3 regions of the Telluria sp. ZB4P34 genome follow, and region 2 is predicted to be linked to each of the others. Evidence: predicted binding sites of a transcription regulator. Region 2 holds the regulator's gene; each other region holds the start of a gene.

Region 1 (3,861 bases), on a different contig from region 2:
ATGGTCCTCGACTTCATAGCTGCGCATCGCGCCGTCCGGCATGCGTTTCTTGCGCTGGTAGGTCCAGGCATAGGGTGGCTCGATGCCGTTCGAGGCATTGTCGGCAAAGGCCAGCGAGATGGTGCCTGTCGGGGCGATCGACAGCAGGTGCGAGTTGCGGATGCCGAACTTGCCGATGGCCTCGCGCAGCCACTCCGGCAGGCGCTCGACGAAACGGCTGTCCAGGTATTCAATGGCATCGAACAGGGGAAAGGGGCCTTTTTCGCGCGCCAGTTCGACCGAGGTGGCGTAGGCCGCGTCGCGCAGCGTTTCGGCGATGCGCGCCGCCATCGCCCGGCCCGCGTCGGAATCGTAGCGCAGGCCGAGCATGACGAGGGCGCTGCCCAGTCCCAGGAAACCGAGGCCGATGCGGCGCTTGGCCTGCGATTCGGCAGCCTGCTGCGGCAGCGGCCACTCGGTCGCGTCCAGCACCAGGTCGAGCATGCGCACCCCCACCGCGGCCACTTCGCACATGCGCTCGAAATCGAATCGCGGCTCGGCGCCGAACGGGTCGCGCACGAAGGCGGTGAGGTTGACCGAGCCGAGGTCGCAGCAGCCATAGGCGGGCAGCGGCTGTTCGCCGCAGGGATTGGTGGCGCGCAGTTCTTCCGCATACCAGAGGTTGTTCTCCTCGTTCATGCGGTCGATGAAGAGCACGCCCGGCTCGGCATGGTCATAGGTGGAGGCGATGATCTTGTCCCACAGCGCGCGCGCCGCTACCCGCCGGTAGACCCACAGGCCGTCTTCGCGCAGGTAGGCATCCGCTGCGTCCTCCTCGCCCGGCTCGGCGCGGTGCACCAGCTCGAAGGGCGCGTCCGCCTCCACGGCGTGCATGAAGTCGTCGGTGACGCCGACCGAGATATTGAAGTTGGTGAGCCCGCCTTCGTCCTTGGCGGCGATGAAGCGTTCGATGTCCGGGTGGTCGATGCGCAGCACGCCCATTTGCGCCCCGCGCCGGGCGCCGGCCGATTCCACGGTGCGGCACGAGGCGTCGAAGACCTCCATGTACGAGACCGGGCCGGAAGCGCGCGAGCGGGTGCCGTGGACCTTGCTGCCCATCGGCCGGATGGCGCTGAAATCGTAGCCTACGCCGCCGCCGCGGCGCATGGTCTCGGCGGCCTCCGCCAGGGCGGTGTAGATGCCGGGCAGGCCGTCCTCGCTGCCAGAGATGGAATCGCCCACCGGCTGGACAAAGCAGTTGATGAGGGTGGCCTGCAGGCCAAGGCCGGCGGCCGAGTTGATGCGCCCGGCCGGGACGAAGCCCTGCTCCTGGGCCCAGACGAAGCGCTCCTCGAGCGCGGTGCGGCCGTCGCCATCGAGCCCGGGTTCGAGTGCCGCCAGGGCGCGCGCCACGCGCCGGCGTACGTCGAGGATGCCGGTCTCCTGGCCCTTCGCGTATTTCTCGCGCAGGACGTCGAGCGAGACTTCCTGCGGCGCCAGGGCGCCGGCGGGCTGGTCGATTGCATTCATGGTGCGCTGTGCTCCTGCATGAATGCAAGCGGGTGATTACGGCTTGTCGAGGATGATGTGCGGCGCGGCCGGGTCGGTGGCGCCGGGAATGGCGGCATCGGCAGCCGGGCTGGCGCCGCCGGTGCTGCCGGCAGACGTGAACGTGGAGGAGGCCGGCGCAGCCTGCCCCGCCAGGCGCGATTCCAGCTCCACCACGCGCAGCTCCAGTGCTTCGAGCTTGGCGCGGGTCTTGGCCAGCACCTGGGCCTGGATGTCGAACTCTTCGCGGGTGACGAGGTCGAGCTTCGAGAAGCCCTGGGTCACCATCGCCTTGACGTTGCGCTCGATGTCCTTGGCCGGCGTGCTTTCCAGCGCCTGGTTGATCTTGCCCTGGATGTCGTTGAAGAAGCTGTTCATGTCCATTTCCTTGTGTCTGACCGGTGCACCACCACGGTGCGTCGCCTTCCGCTTTGGTGCGTGGCGCCGCCAGCGGCGCCCGCGGCATGGCTTTCCCGGGTTATTCGAATCGCAAATGGGGCGGATGGCCGGGAAAACAAGCACTCCCGGGCGTCCCGATCGCGTTTTTCATGCTGGCACGCATCCTGCTAAAGAGTTGTCAGGCGTGTAGCAAACAGGATTGTAAACCGCAACAGCCCGCGCCACGCTTGGCTGTTGAATATTAAGGGGAATGTCATGAAGTGCAACACAAGTGCAGCAGCAGTGACCTGGGCCGTGCTGGCCCTTTCCAGTGTCCCTGCGTTCGCGCAAGAAGCGACTCCTGAGCACCAGATCAGCTACAACGCCGCCATCACCAGCGACTACCGTTACCGCGGCCTGTCGCAAACCCGGTTGGACCCGGCGCTGCAGGGCGGCGTCGACTACGTGCACGGCCCGACCGGCCTGTACGTGGGAACCTGGCTGTCCACCATCAAATGGACGAAGGATCTCGGCGGCGACGGCGACATCGAGTGGGACGTCTACGGCGGCAAGCGCGGCAATCTTTCCGAAAACCTCAGCTACGACGTCGGCGGCCTGTACTACTGGTATCCGTCCAACGACCTGAACCCGCGCGCCAATACGTTCGAACTCTACGCGCGCCTGGGCTTCGGCCCGGCCTACGTCAAGTATTCGCACGCGACCACCAACCTGTTCGGCACCGCGAACAGCAAGCGCAGCGGCTACCTGGACCTGGGCGCCGATATCGACGTCTACAACGGCCTCATGCTGAACCTGCATGCCGGGCGCCAGGAAGTGAACAACAACGGCGCGTTCTCGTACACCGACTACAAGGTCGGCCTTACCAAGGACTTCGGCCTTGCCACCGTGTCGCTGGCCTGGATCAAGGCCAGTACCAGTGCCTACCTGAGCCCGCGAGGCGAAAACCTGGGCAAGTCGGCGGCCGTACTGACCGTGTCCAAAACTTTCTAAACGCATCTGAACGCCATAGAGGCAACACCATGAAAATGATTACCGCCATCATCAAGCCCTTCAAGCTGGACGAAGTCCGCGAAGCGCTGTCGGAGATCAACGTGCAGGGCATGACCGTAACTGAAGTCAAAGGTTTCGGCCGCCAGAAGGGCCACACCGAGCTGTACCGCGGCGCGGAGTACGTCGTCGATTTCCTTCCGAAAATCAAGATCGAAGCCGCGGTGGACGACGCCGTGGTCGACCAGGTGATCGACGCCATCTCGGGCGCGGCCCGGACCGGCAAGATCGGTGACGGCAAGATTTTCGTGGCCGACCTCAACCAGGTCATCCGTATCCGTACCGGCGAGACCGGCAACGAAGCACTGTAAGGGGAACCCCATGAAGCTCATTACCAGAATCCTTGCCGGCCTCGCGTGCGCCGGCCTGGCGCTGCCGGCGCTGGCCGCACCCAGCATCAACAAGGGCGACACCGCCTGGATGTTCGTCGCCACGCTGCTGGTCATCATGATGACGATTCCCGGCCTGGCCCTGTTCTACGGCGGCCTGGTGCGCGCCAAGAACATGCTGTCGGTGCTGATGCAGGTGTTCATGGTGTTCTCGCTGGTGATCGTCCTGTGGTGCCTGTACGGCTACTCGCTGGCCTTCACGCAAGGCAACGCCTTCATCGGCGGCTTCGACCGCGTGTTCCTGAACGGCATCTACGATGCCGCCGCGGGCAGCTTCAGCCAGGCCGCCACCTTCAGCAAGGAGACGATGATCCCCGAGTTCATCTTCGTCGCCTTCCAGGGCACCTTCGCCGCCATCACCTGCGCCCTGATCGTCGGCGCCTTTGCCGAGCGCGTGCGTTTCTCGGCCGTGCTGCTGTTCACGGTGCTGTGGTTCACATTCGGCTATCTGCCGGTGGCCCACATGGTCTGGTTCTGGGCCGGCCCGGACGCGATCCAG
Region 2 (3,861 bases):
CAGCTGGGCGCCGCCACCGTGACCGGCACCGGCATGGTCGCCAACAACGCGACCCAGAAGCTGCACCTCGCCAGCCGCGGCCAGATCGTCTATCCGCCACGACAGCGCCAGTAAGGGCGCCGCGTCAACCCAGGACAAGCAACATGAAAAAACTCATCGCAGCCGCCTGCCTCACCCTGGCCGCCTTCGGCGCCTCGGCGGAGCGCGCCGATTCGCTCAAGCAGGCCGTGATCAACTTCGATACGCTCGACGTGGACGAAGTCACCCAGACCCGCATCGCCACCGGCAACGTCGTCGTCACCCGCGGCACGTTGGTGCTCAAGGCCGACCGCGCCCTGGTGAAGGAATCGCCGGAAGGCTATATGACGGTGACCCTCACCGCCAGCAACGGCAAGCTGGCGACCTTCCGCCAGAAGCGCGACGGCGGCCCCGACCTGTGGGTGGAGGGCCAGGCCCAGAAAATCGAATACGACGAGCGCGCCGAGCTGGTCAAGCTGTTCACCAATGCCGAAGTGCGCGAACTGGAGAACGGCCGCATGACCAACGAGATCAAGGGGCCATTCGTCTCCTACGACAACCGCCGCGAAGTGGCGCAGGTGCGCAACGACGCCAGCGGCACCAGCAAGGTGGGCGGCGGGCGCGGCACCCTGATCATCGCGCCGCGCAGGCCTTCAACTGCGACGGCGCCAGCCGAGGGCGCAAAGCAATGACGGCATCGATGACGGCGGCGCAGGCCACGGCGCGCGAAGGCTGCAGCACCCTGCTGGTCAAGGGCCTGCAGAAGAGCTACGGCAAGCGCCTGGTGGTGCGCGACGTCTCGTTGCAGGTCGAGTGCGGCGAAGTGGTCGGCCTGCTCGGCCCCAATGGCGCCGGCAAGACCACCTCGTTCTACATGATCGTGGGCCTGGTGCCGTCCGATGCCGGCACCATCGACATCAACGGCACCGACATCTCCAGCCTGCCGATCCACCGGCGCGCGGTGCTGGGCCTGTCCTACTTGCCGCAGGAAGCCTCGGTGTTCCGGAAGCTGACGGTGGAGGAGAACATCCGCGCGGTGCTGGAACTGCAGCGGGTGGACGGCAAGCCGCTGGGCAAGGACCAGATCAACGAGCGCCTCGACACCCTGCTGGCCGAACTGCAGATCGAGAAGCTGCGCGAGAACCCGGCGCTGTCGCTGTCGGGCGGCGAGCGGCGCCGGGTGGAGATCGCGCGCGCGCTGGCGACCAACCCGCGCTTCGTCCTGCTGGACGAACCCTTCGCGGGCGTGGACCCGATCGCGGTGATCGAGATCCAGCGCATCGTGCGCTTCCTGAAGGAGCGCAACATCGGCGTCCTGATCACCGACCACAACGTGCGCGAGACGCTCGGCATCTGCGACCGCGCCTACATCATCAACCAGGGCGCGGTGCTGGCCTCGGGCCGCCCCGACGACATCATCGCCGACGAATCCGTCCGGCGCGTCTACCTCGGCGAACACTTCAGGATGTAATGAAACAATCCCTGCAGCTCCGCACCTCGCAGCATCTCGCGCTCACGCCGCAACTGCAGCAGTCGATCCGCCTGCTGCAGCTGTCCACGCTCGAACTGCAGGCCGAGATCGAGCAGATCCTGCATGACAACCCGCTGCTCGAACGGCTCGACGATCCGCTCGACCGCTCGGTGCGCCTGCTGGCCGACGGCGCGATCAACAACGCGCCCGCCAATGGCGAAGCGCCGCAGCCGGGCCAGCAGGAGGAGCAGGCCAAGCCCGAGGCCGAAGGCCACGAGGAGGGCCTTGAGGCCGAACGCGGCGAGTCCGAAGGGGACTGGGGCAGCGAGGGCGGCGGACGCGGCGACGGCGACGAGGACGGCCGTCCGCAGCTGGAAGCCGACTCCATCACGCTGCGCGAGCACCTGGCGGAGCAGATCCGCCTGAGCGCCTGCAGCGCGCGCGACCGCGCACTGGCCGAACTCGTGATCGATGCGCTCGACGACAACGGCTACCTGGACGAGCCGCTGGACGAGATCCATGCGCGCCTGCCGCAGGAACTCGAGATCGGGATGGACGAGCTGCGCTGCGCGCTGGCGCTGGTGCAGAGCCTGGACCCGGTCGGCGTCGGTGCGCGCAGCGCGGCCGAATGCCTGGCGCTGCAGATCCGCCGCATGCCGGGCGTGCCCCTGGTGACGCGGCGCCTCGCCCTGAAGATCGTCGAGGGTTACCTGACCTGGTTCGCGCAGCGCGAATACACCAAGCTCAAAAAGGCGCTCGACTGCGACGACGAGGACCTGCGCGAAGTGCAGGCCGTGGTCCGCCAGTGCAATCCGCATCCCGGCGCGGCTTTTGGCGCGGGCGTGTCGGATTTCGTGGTGCCGGACGTGATCGTGCGCCGCTCCAAGAACGGCTGGCAGGTAGCACTGAACCCGGAAGTGATGCCGAAGCTGCGCGTGAACTCCCTGTACGCCAACCTGCTCAAGGGCGGAAAGAGCGAAAGCCAGATGGGCGCGCAGCTGCAGGAAGCGAAGTGGCTGATCAAGAACATGCGCCAGCGTTTCGATACGATCCTGCGTGTCGCCGAGGCAATCGTCGAGCGTCAGCGCAACTTTTTCAGCCACGGCGCCGTCGCCATGCGCCCTCTTGTTTTACGCGAGATAGCTGATACACTAGGCCTACACGAGAGCACGATTTCTCGTGTCACAACGCAGAAATACATGCTGACCCCGCACGGCATGTTCGAGCTGAAGTACTTCTTCGGAAGCCATGTCGCCACCGAAGCGGGGGGAGAAGCCTCCTCGACGGCGATCCGCGCTCTCATAGCGCAATTGACAGGAGCAGAAGACCCTAGGAATCCTCTATCCGACAGCAAGATCGCGGAGATGCTCGGGGAACAAGGTATGGTCATTGCGCGCCGGACGGTTGCCAAGTACCGCGAAGCGCTCAAGATTCCGCCCGTCAGCCTCCGCAAATCCCTGTAAAGCTACTGCCCACTCTCACCTTGTGGCGCGGGCAGGGCACCTTCCCAAAGGAGTGTGTATGAACCTCACCATCAGCGGCCACCATCTCGAAGTCACCCCCGCCATCCGTGAATACGTTCAGAATAAGCTCGAGCGCATCACCCGCCATTTCGACCATGTGATCGACACCCACGTGTTCCTCGCCATCGATAACCTCACTGAAAAAGAGAAACGGCAGAAAGCCGAAATCAATTTGCAGGTATCCGGCAAGATTTTGCATGTCGCCAGTGCGGCGCAAGACCTCTATGCGGCGATCGACACGCTCATGGACCGGCTGGACAGGCAGGTTCTAAAACACAAATCCATGCTGCAAGACCATAACCACGTGGCGCACAAGCGCCTTCCGGACATCGGAGAAGCTGAAGCCGCGTAACGCAGTTCCTGCGAACGGGCTGTAGCACAACAGCAAGGGCGTCTGAGGGGGCGCCCTTTTTGCGTTTGTAAGGCCTGTTATTTTTCTCCGCTTCCGGATTTGTACAAATGTTCTGTAGAATGCATGTCTTTTCGATCACAGACATTGCCATGACCGAATACGTCCTGACCCGCGTCGCCAACCGCACCGGCGTCATTACGCTCGACCGGCCGAAAGCCCTGAACTCCCTCTCGCTCGACATGGTGCGCGACCTGACTGCCATCCTGCTGCAATGGAAAGAGGATGCCGGGGTCGATGCTGTAGTCATCACGAGCACCAGCGAGAAGGCCCTGTGCGCGGGCGGCGATATCCGCTTCTTCCACGAGATGGGCCAGGTGGGCCCGACTGGCGGCAGCGCGCTGCTGGAAGACTTCTTTACCGAAGAATACGCGCTCAACCACCTGATCCACTTTTATCCGAAGCCCTATATTGCCGTGATGGACGGCGTGGTGATGGGC
Region 3 (3,861 bases), on a different contig from region 2:
CGGCACCGAGCAGCGGATCGACTTGTCGGTTTCGCATTCCGCCACCAGGGCCTTGATGCGGGATTCGACCAGCTCGTGGCGCTCGCGTCCCGACAGGTTCGCGTTCAATCCCTTGAGCACGCGGTCCGTCACGTTCTCCACCTTTTCGGTGACGTAGACCAGCGTGCTCGGGCCGCCCGGCAGTTCCTCGGCGCGGGTCCTGGCCAGGAAGCCGTTGACGATGTAGTTCTTTTCCGGCGTCGCGTTGCGCTGGATCGCGCCGTAGGCGCAGTGGTGATTGGTGACCACCAGGCCTTCGGGGGACACGAACGAGGCCGAGCAGCCGCCCAGCGAGACGATGGCGCTCATCGGATGCCTGGTGAGGTCGGCCAGCTTTTCGGCCGGCATGGTGATGCCGATGCGCCTGAGTTCGGATTTGAGTTGCGGCAGCTGGTGCGGTTGCCACTGGCCTTCGTCGGCGACAGCGACGCTCGCGGCGCCCATCAGTGCGACGGGCAGGACGATCGATTTGAACAAGGTGGAATCCCAGGCGAATGAATGCAGCCGGGAGTATAGCTATTGTTACATCCGCATAGGTCGTTTTTCGGCGTAATGACGGCTGCCGGGTGGCCTGACACCAGCGATAGCGACAGGCCTTGATGACAGCAGACTCGATCCGCGGGAACGATGATGCATCCCGCCGTTTATTTCTGATTTGTACCGTGCTGAGCCCATTTGCCTGCGTGTCTATACTGGGTCAAAGACGGTTCCCAACCTTCTGGACGTAGCTGACTTTGTTGTTGCAATAAATAAGGCAATAAACCTGGGCGAATGCATCGATACGCTCACAACCAACGGAGAAAACCATGAAGAAAATAATGCCTGCTGCTTGCCGTACCCTCGTCGCCATGTCGCTGACCCTCGCCTGCGCCCTGCCGGCCGCGGCCCAGAACACCGGAGGCGACGCTGCCAACACCGGTACCGCCACGACCACCCAGACCGAGCGCGACGACGACACCGATTACGGCTGGATCGGCCTGCTCGGCCTTGCCGGCCTGCTCGGCCTGCGCCGCAAGCACGACGATCACCGCACGACCACCACCACGCACAACCGCTGATTTTTCTGTCGACAAGGCCCGTGTATCTTTTCCCCGGATGCACGGGCCGCCAGGCGCTGCGCTGCCTATAGCTGCGTTTAGCTGCTTAGAGCTGCTTGCGGCGACGCACCGCGCCGAGGCCGAATGCCCCCAGGCCGAGCAGCGCGATGCTCGCAGGTTCCGGCACCTCTGCAGGGGCAAGTTCGAAGTTGTATGTCGTCGCTTCCTCGCCGGTGAAACCGATGCGCACGTTGTCGACGAAGCCGCGGAAAGTACCGCCCCAGCCGGACCCGATACCGAACTCGATGCCGAGGATGGCGGTCGAGGTGCCCAGCACATCGTATGGCGTCCCGTTGGGCACGTTCGGTATCGCCCCGGCGGCCCAGTTGTCCAGCGTGATGTCGAAATCCTCCACCGTGGTACCGGGCGTGAACTTGCGCTGCCAGAAATACTGGTTTTCCAGGTCGCTGGAAACCCAGGTGTTCTGGGCGGTCGGGCCGTTGTAGATCTGCTCCCAGACGAGGTAGCCACGGTCGACAGTCGTGCCGGCGTCGCCATCGGCGTCGTACAGGAGGCGCATGGCCGGCGCCAGGTGTCCGGCCGAGGTGCCGGGGGCGCGGAACCAGTCAAAGCCGACGACATCGACATTGCCGAGCGTGCGGCCGTCCACGAAGCCCCAGGTAAGGGCATAGTCGGCCTTGCCGCTGCCGTCGGTGGACGACATCTCGACCGATCCGCTGCCATTGCGCGGGTTGGCAGCGGTGATCCCTGCGAAGGTGTCCGACTTATAGCCGTTGGACTTGTCGCGGAAATTGGTCAGGTACCAGGCATCCGTGGTGAACGCGGCGCCCACGCTGGTGACGGTTACGGTGCCGGCCTGGGCGCTGCTTGCAGCCAGGAGCGAAAGGACAAGGATCGAACGGGACAGGGTCTTCATGGCGTTTCCTCGGTTGTGGGATGAACGCCCATGCCAATGCAAGATGAATGCCAGCTGGAACTAATTGAAAATAATCAACAAGTTATACAATTGGTTATTGCAATAAAGTTAGCATTTGTCAGATTCTTCGACACTCAGCCGGCCTCTCCAGCTGCGCGCCATCCGCCACCCAGCGCCTGGATCAGCGCCACCGCCGCCGCCTGCCGGTCGGCCTGCACCTGCACCAGGGCGCGCCGCGCGTTCAGCGCGGTCGCCTGGGCCTGCACGACTTCCGAATAACTGACCTGCCCTGCCCGGTAGCGGTTCAGGATCTGCTGCTCGACCCGGTCGGCCGCTTCGGAGGCCACGCGCCGCAGTTCCTGCTGCTGTTCCAGCACGCGCACCGCCGTGAGCTGGTCTTCCACGTCGGCGAAGGCGTTCAATACCGTCTGGCGGTAGCGCGCCACTGCCGCCTGGTGCCGGGCCTCGGCGCCCGCGACGCTGGCGCGGGTGGCGCCGGCGTTGAAGATCGACTGCGCGGCCGCCAGCCCGAAGGACCAGGCGGCGTTCGATGCAGAGAACAGGTCGGCGACCCGCGAGCCGCCCGTTCCCAGTGAAGCGGACAGGCCGATGTTGGGGAAGTAGGCCGAGCGCGCGATGCCGATCTCCGCATTGGCGGCCGCCACGTCGCGTTCGGCGGCGGCGATGTCCGGACGGCGCTGCAGCAGGGTGGACGGCAGGCCCACCGGCACCGCCGGCACCGTCGCGCGCCATTCGCCCAGCGGCGCGAGCGTGAACTCGGCCGGCGCCCTGCCGACCAGGATCGCGATGGCGTGCTCGAACTGGGCTCGCCGGCGCGCCAGCCCGAGCGCGTCGTCGCGGGCGTTGGCGAGCTGGGTCTCGGCCTGCAGCACGTCGGTGCGGGCCACGATGCCGACATTGAAGCGGTTCTGCGTGATCCGCAGCTCGCGCTCGTAGCCCGCGATGGTGCGCTCGACCAGGGCGCGCTGCGCATCGAGCGCGCGCACGGCGAAGTAGTTGGCGGCCAGCTCGCCCTGGGCCGACAGGCGCGCGCTGGCCAGGTCGGCAGCCGAGGCTTCCGCTCCCGCGCGGGCGCTGGTGACGCCGGCGCGCAGCCGGCCCCACACATCCGGCTCCCAGCCGCCGCCGAGGTTGAGCCGATAAGCATTGTCCGCGCCCTGCCCGCGCACGCCGGCGCGCTCGCCGCCCACGCTCAGGTTCAGGCTCGGGAACAGCGCGGCGCGCTCCTGCTGCACCAGGGCGCGTGCCTGCGCATAGTTGGCCGCGGCCACCGCCACGTTCTGGTTCGACACCGCGATCGCACCGGCCAGGTCGTTCAGGACCGGATCGCCGAACAGCTGCCACCAGGGGCCGCGCTCGAGCGCATCGGCGGGCGCGGCAGGCACCCAGCCTTCGGCTTCCTTGAAGGCCGCCGGTTCGGGCGTCGCCGGACGCTGGTAGGCCGGGCCGATGGCGCAGCCGGCAGCCAGGCTGGCGGCAAGGGCGGCGAGGTGGAGGCGGAAAATGGGATGGGTTCGCATGTCGGTCTTATTTGGCAGGAATAGGATCGTCCAGGTCGGCATGGCGGGTCAGCTCGTGCTCGTCGGCCTTCTTCTTGCGCAGCCTGTCGAGCAGGACGTAGACCACCGGGGTGGTGAGCAGGGTCAGGAGCTGGCTGGCGACCAGGCCGCCGATGATGGCGACGCCCAGCGGCCGGCGCAGTTCGGAGCCTTCGCCGAAGCCGATCGCCAGCGGCAGCGCGCCCAGGGCGGCCGCCAGGGTCGTCATCAGGATCGGGCGGAAGCGCAGGATGCAGGCCTCGCGCACGGCCTGGATCGCGCTCAGGCC

What was found. Region 2 encodes sigma-54, which starts transcription at its own class of promoters, with help from an activator protein. Its sites were predicted from a motif close to TGGCANGNAANCTGCTTT; they were not measured.
Region 1: a site for sigma-54 is predicted at 2,080-2,097, ahead of AC56KL_RS12110 (TorF family putative porin). Genes of this name have one in related genera too.
Region 3: a site for sigma-54 is predicted at 2,049-2,066, ahead of AC56KL_RS02290 (PEP-CTERM sorting domain-containing protein). Genes of this name have one in related genera too.

Annotation. Positions count from the first base shown of each region.
Region 1 covers NZ_JCASIF010000005.1:285,101-288,961, reverse strand. The annotation lists gene AC56KL_RS12120 (adenosylcobalamin-dependent ribonucleoside-diphosphate reductase) at 1-1,509, opposite strand, end outside; partial or broken gene AC56KL_RS12115 (accessory factor UbiK family protein) at 1,681-1,911, opposite strand; gene AC56KL_RS12110 (TorF family putative porin) at 2,182-2,916, shown strand; gene glnK (P-II family nitrogen regulator) at 2,946-3,284, shown strand; gene amt (ammonium transporter) at 3,295-3,861, shown strand, end outside.
Region 2 covers NZ_JCASIF010000032.1:868-4,728, reverse strand. The annotation lists gene lptC (LPS export ABC transporter periplasmic protein LptC) at 1-114, shown strand, start outside; gene lptA (lipopolysaccharide transport periplasmic protein LptA) at 144-710, shown strand; gene lptB (LPS export ABC transporter ATP-binding protein) at 707-1,489, shown strand; gene AC56KL_RS23075 (RNA polymerase factor sigma-54) at 1,489-2,952, shown strand; gene hpf (ribosome hibernation-promoting factor, HPF/YfiA family) at 3,011-3,364, shown strand; gene AC56KL_RS23065 (enoyl-CoA hydratase/isomerase family protein) at 3,514-3,861, shown strand, end outside.
Region 3 covers NZ_JCASIF010000001.1:519,844-523,704, forward strand. The annotation lists gene AC56KL_RS02280 (S46 family peptidase) at 1-516, opposite strand, end outside; gene AC56KL_RS02285 (WGxxGxxG family protein) at 846-1,097, shown strand; gene AC56KL_RS02290 (PEP-CTERM sorting domain-containing protein) at 1,183-2,013, opposite strand; gene AC56KL_RS02295 (efflux transporter outer membrane subunit) at 2,148-3,554, opposite strand; gene AC56KL_RS02300 (efflux RND transporter permease subunit) at 3,562-3,861, opposite strand, start outside.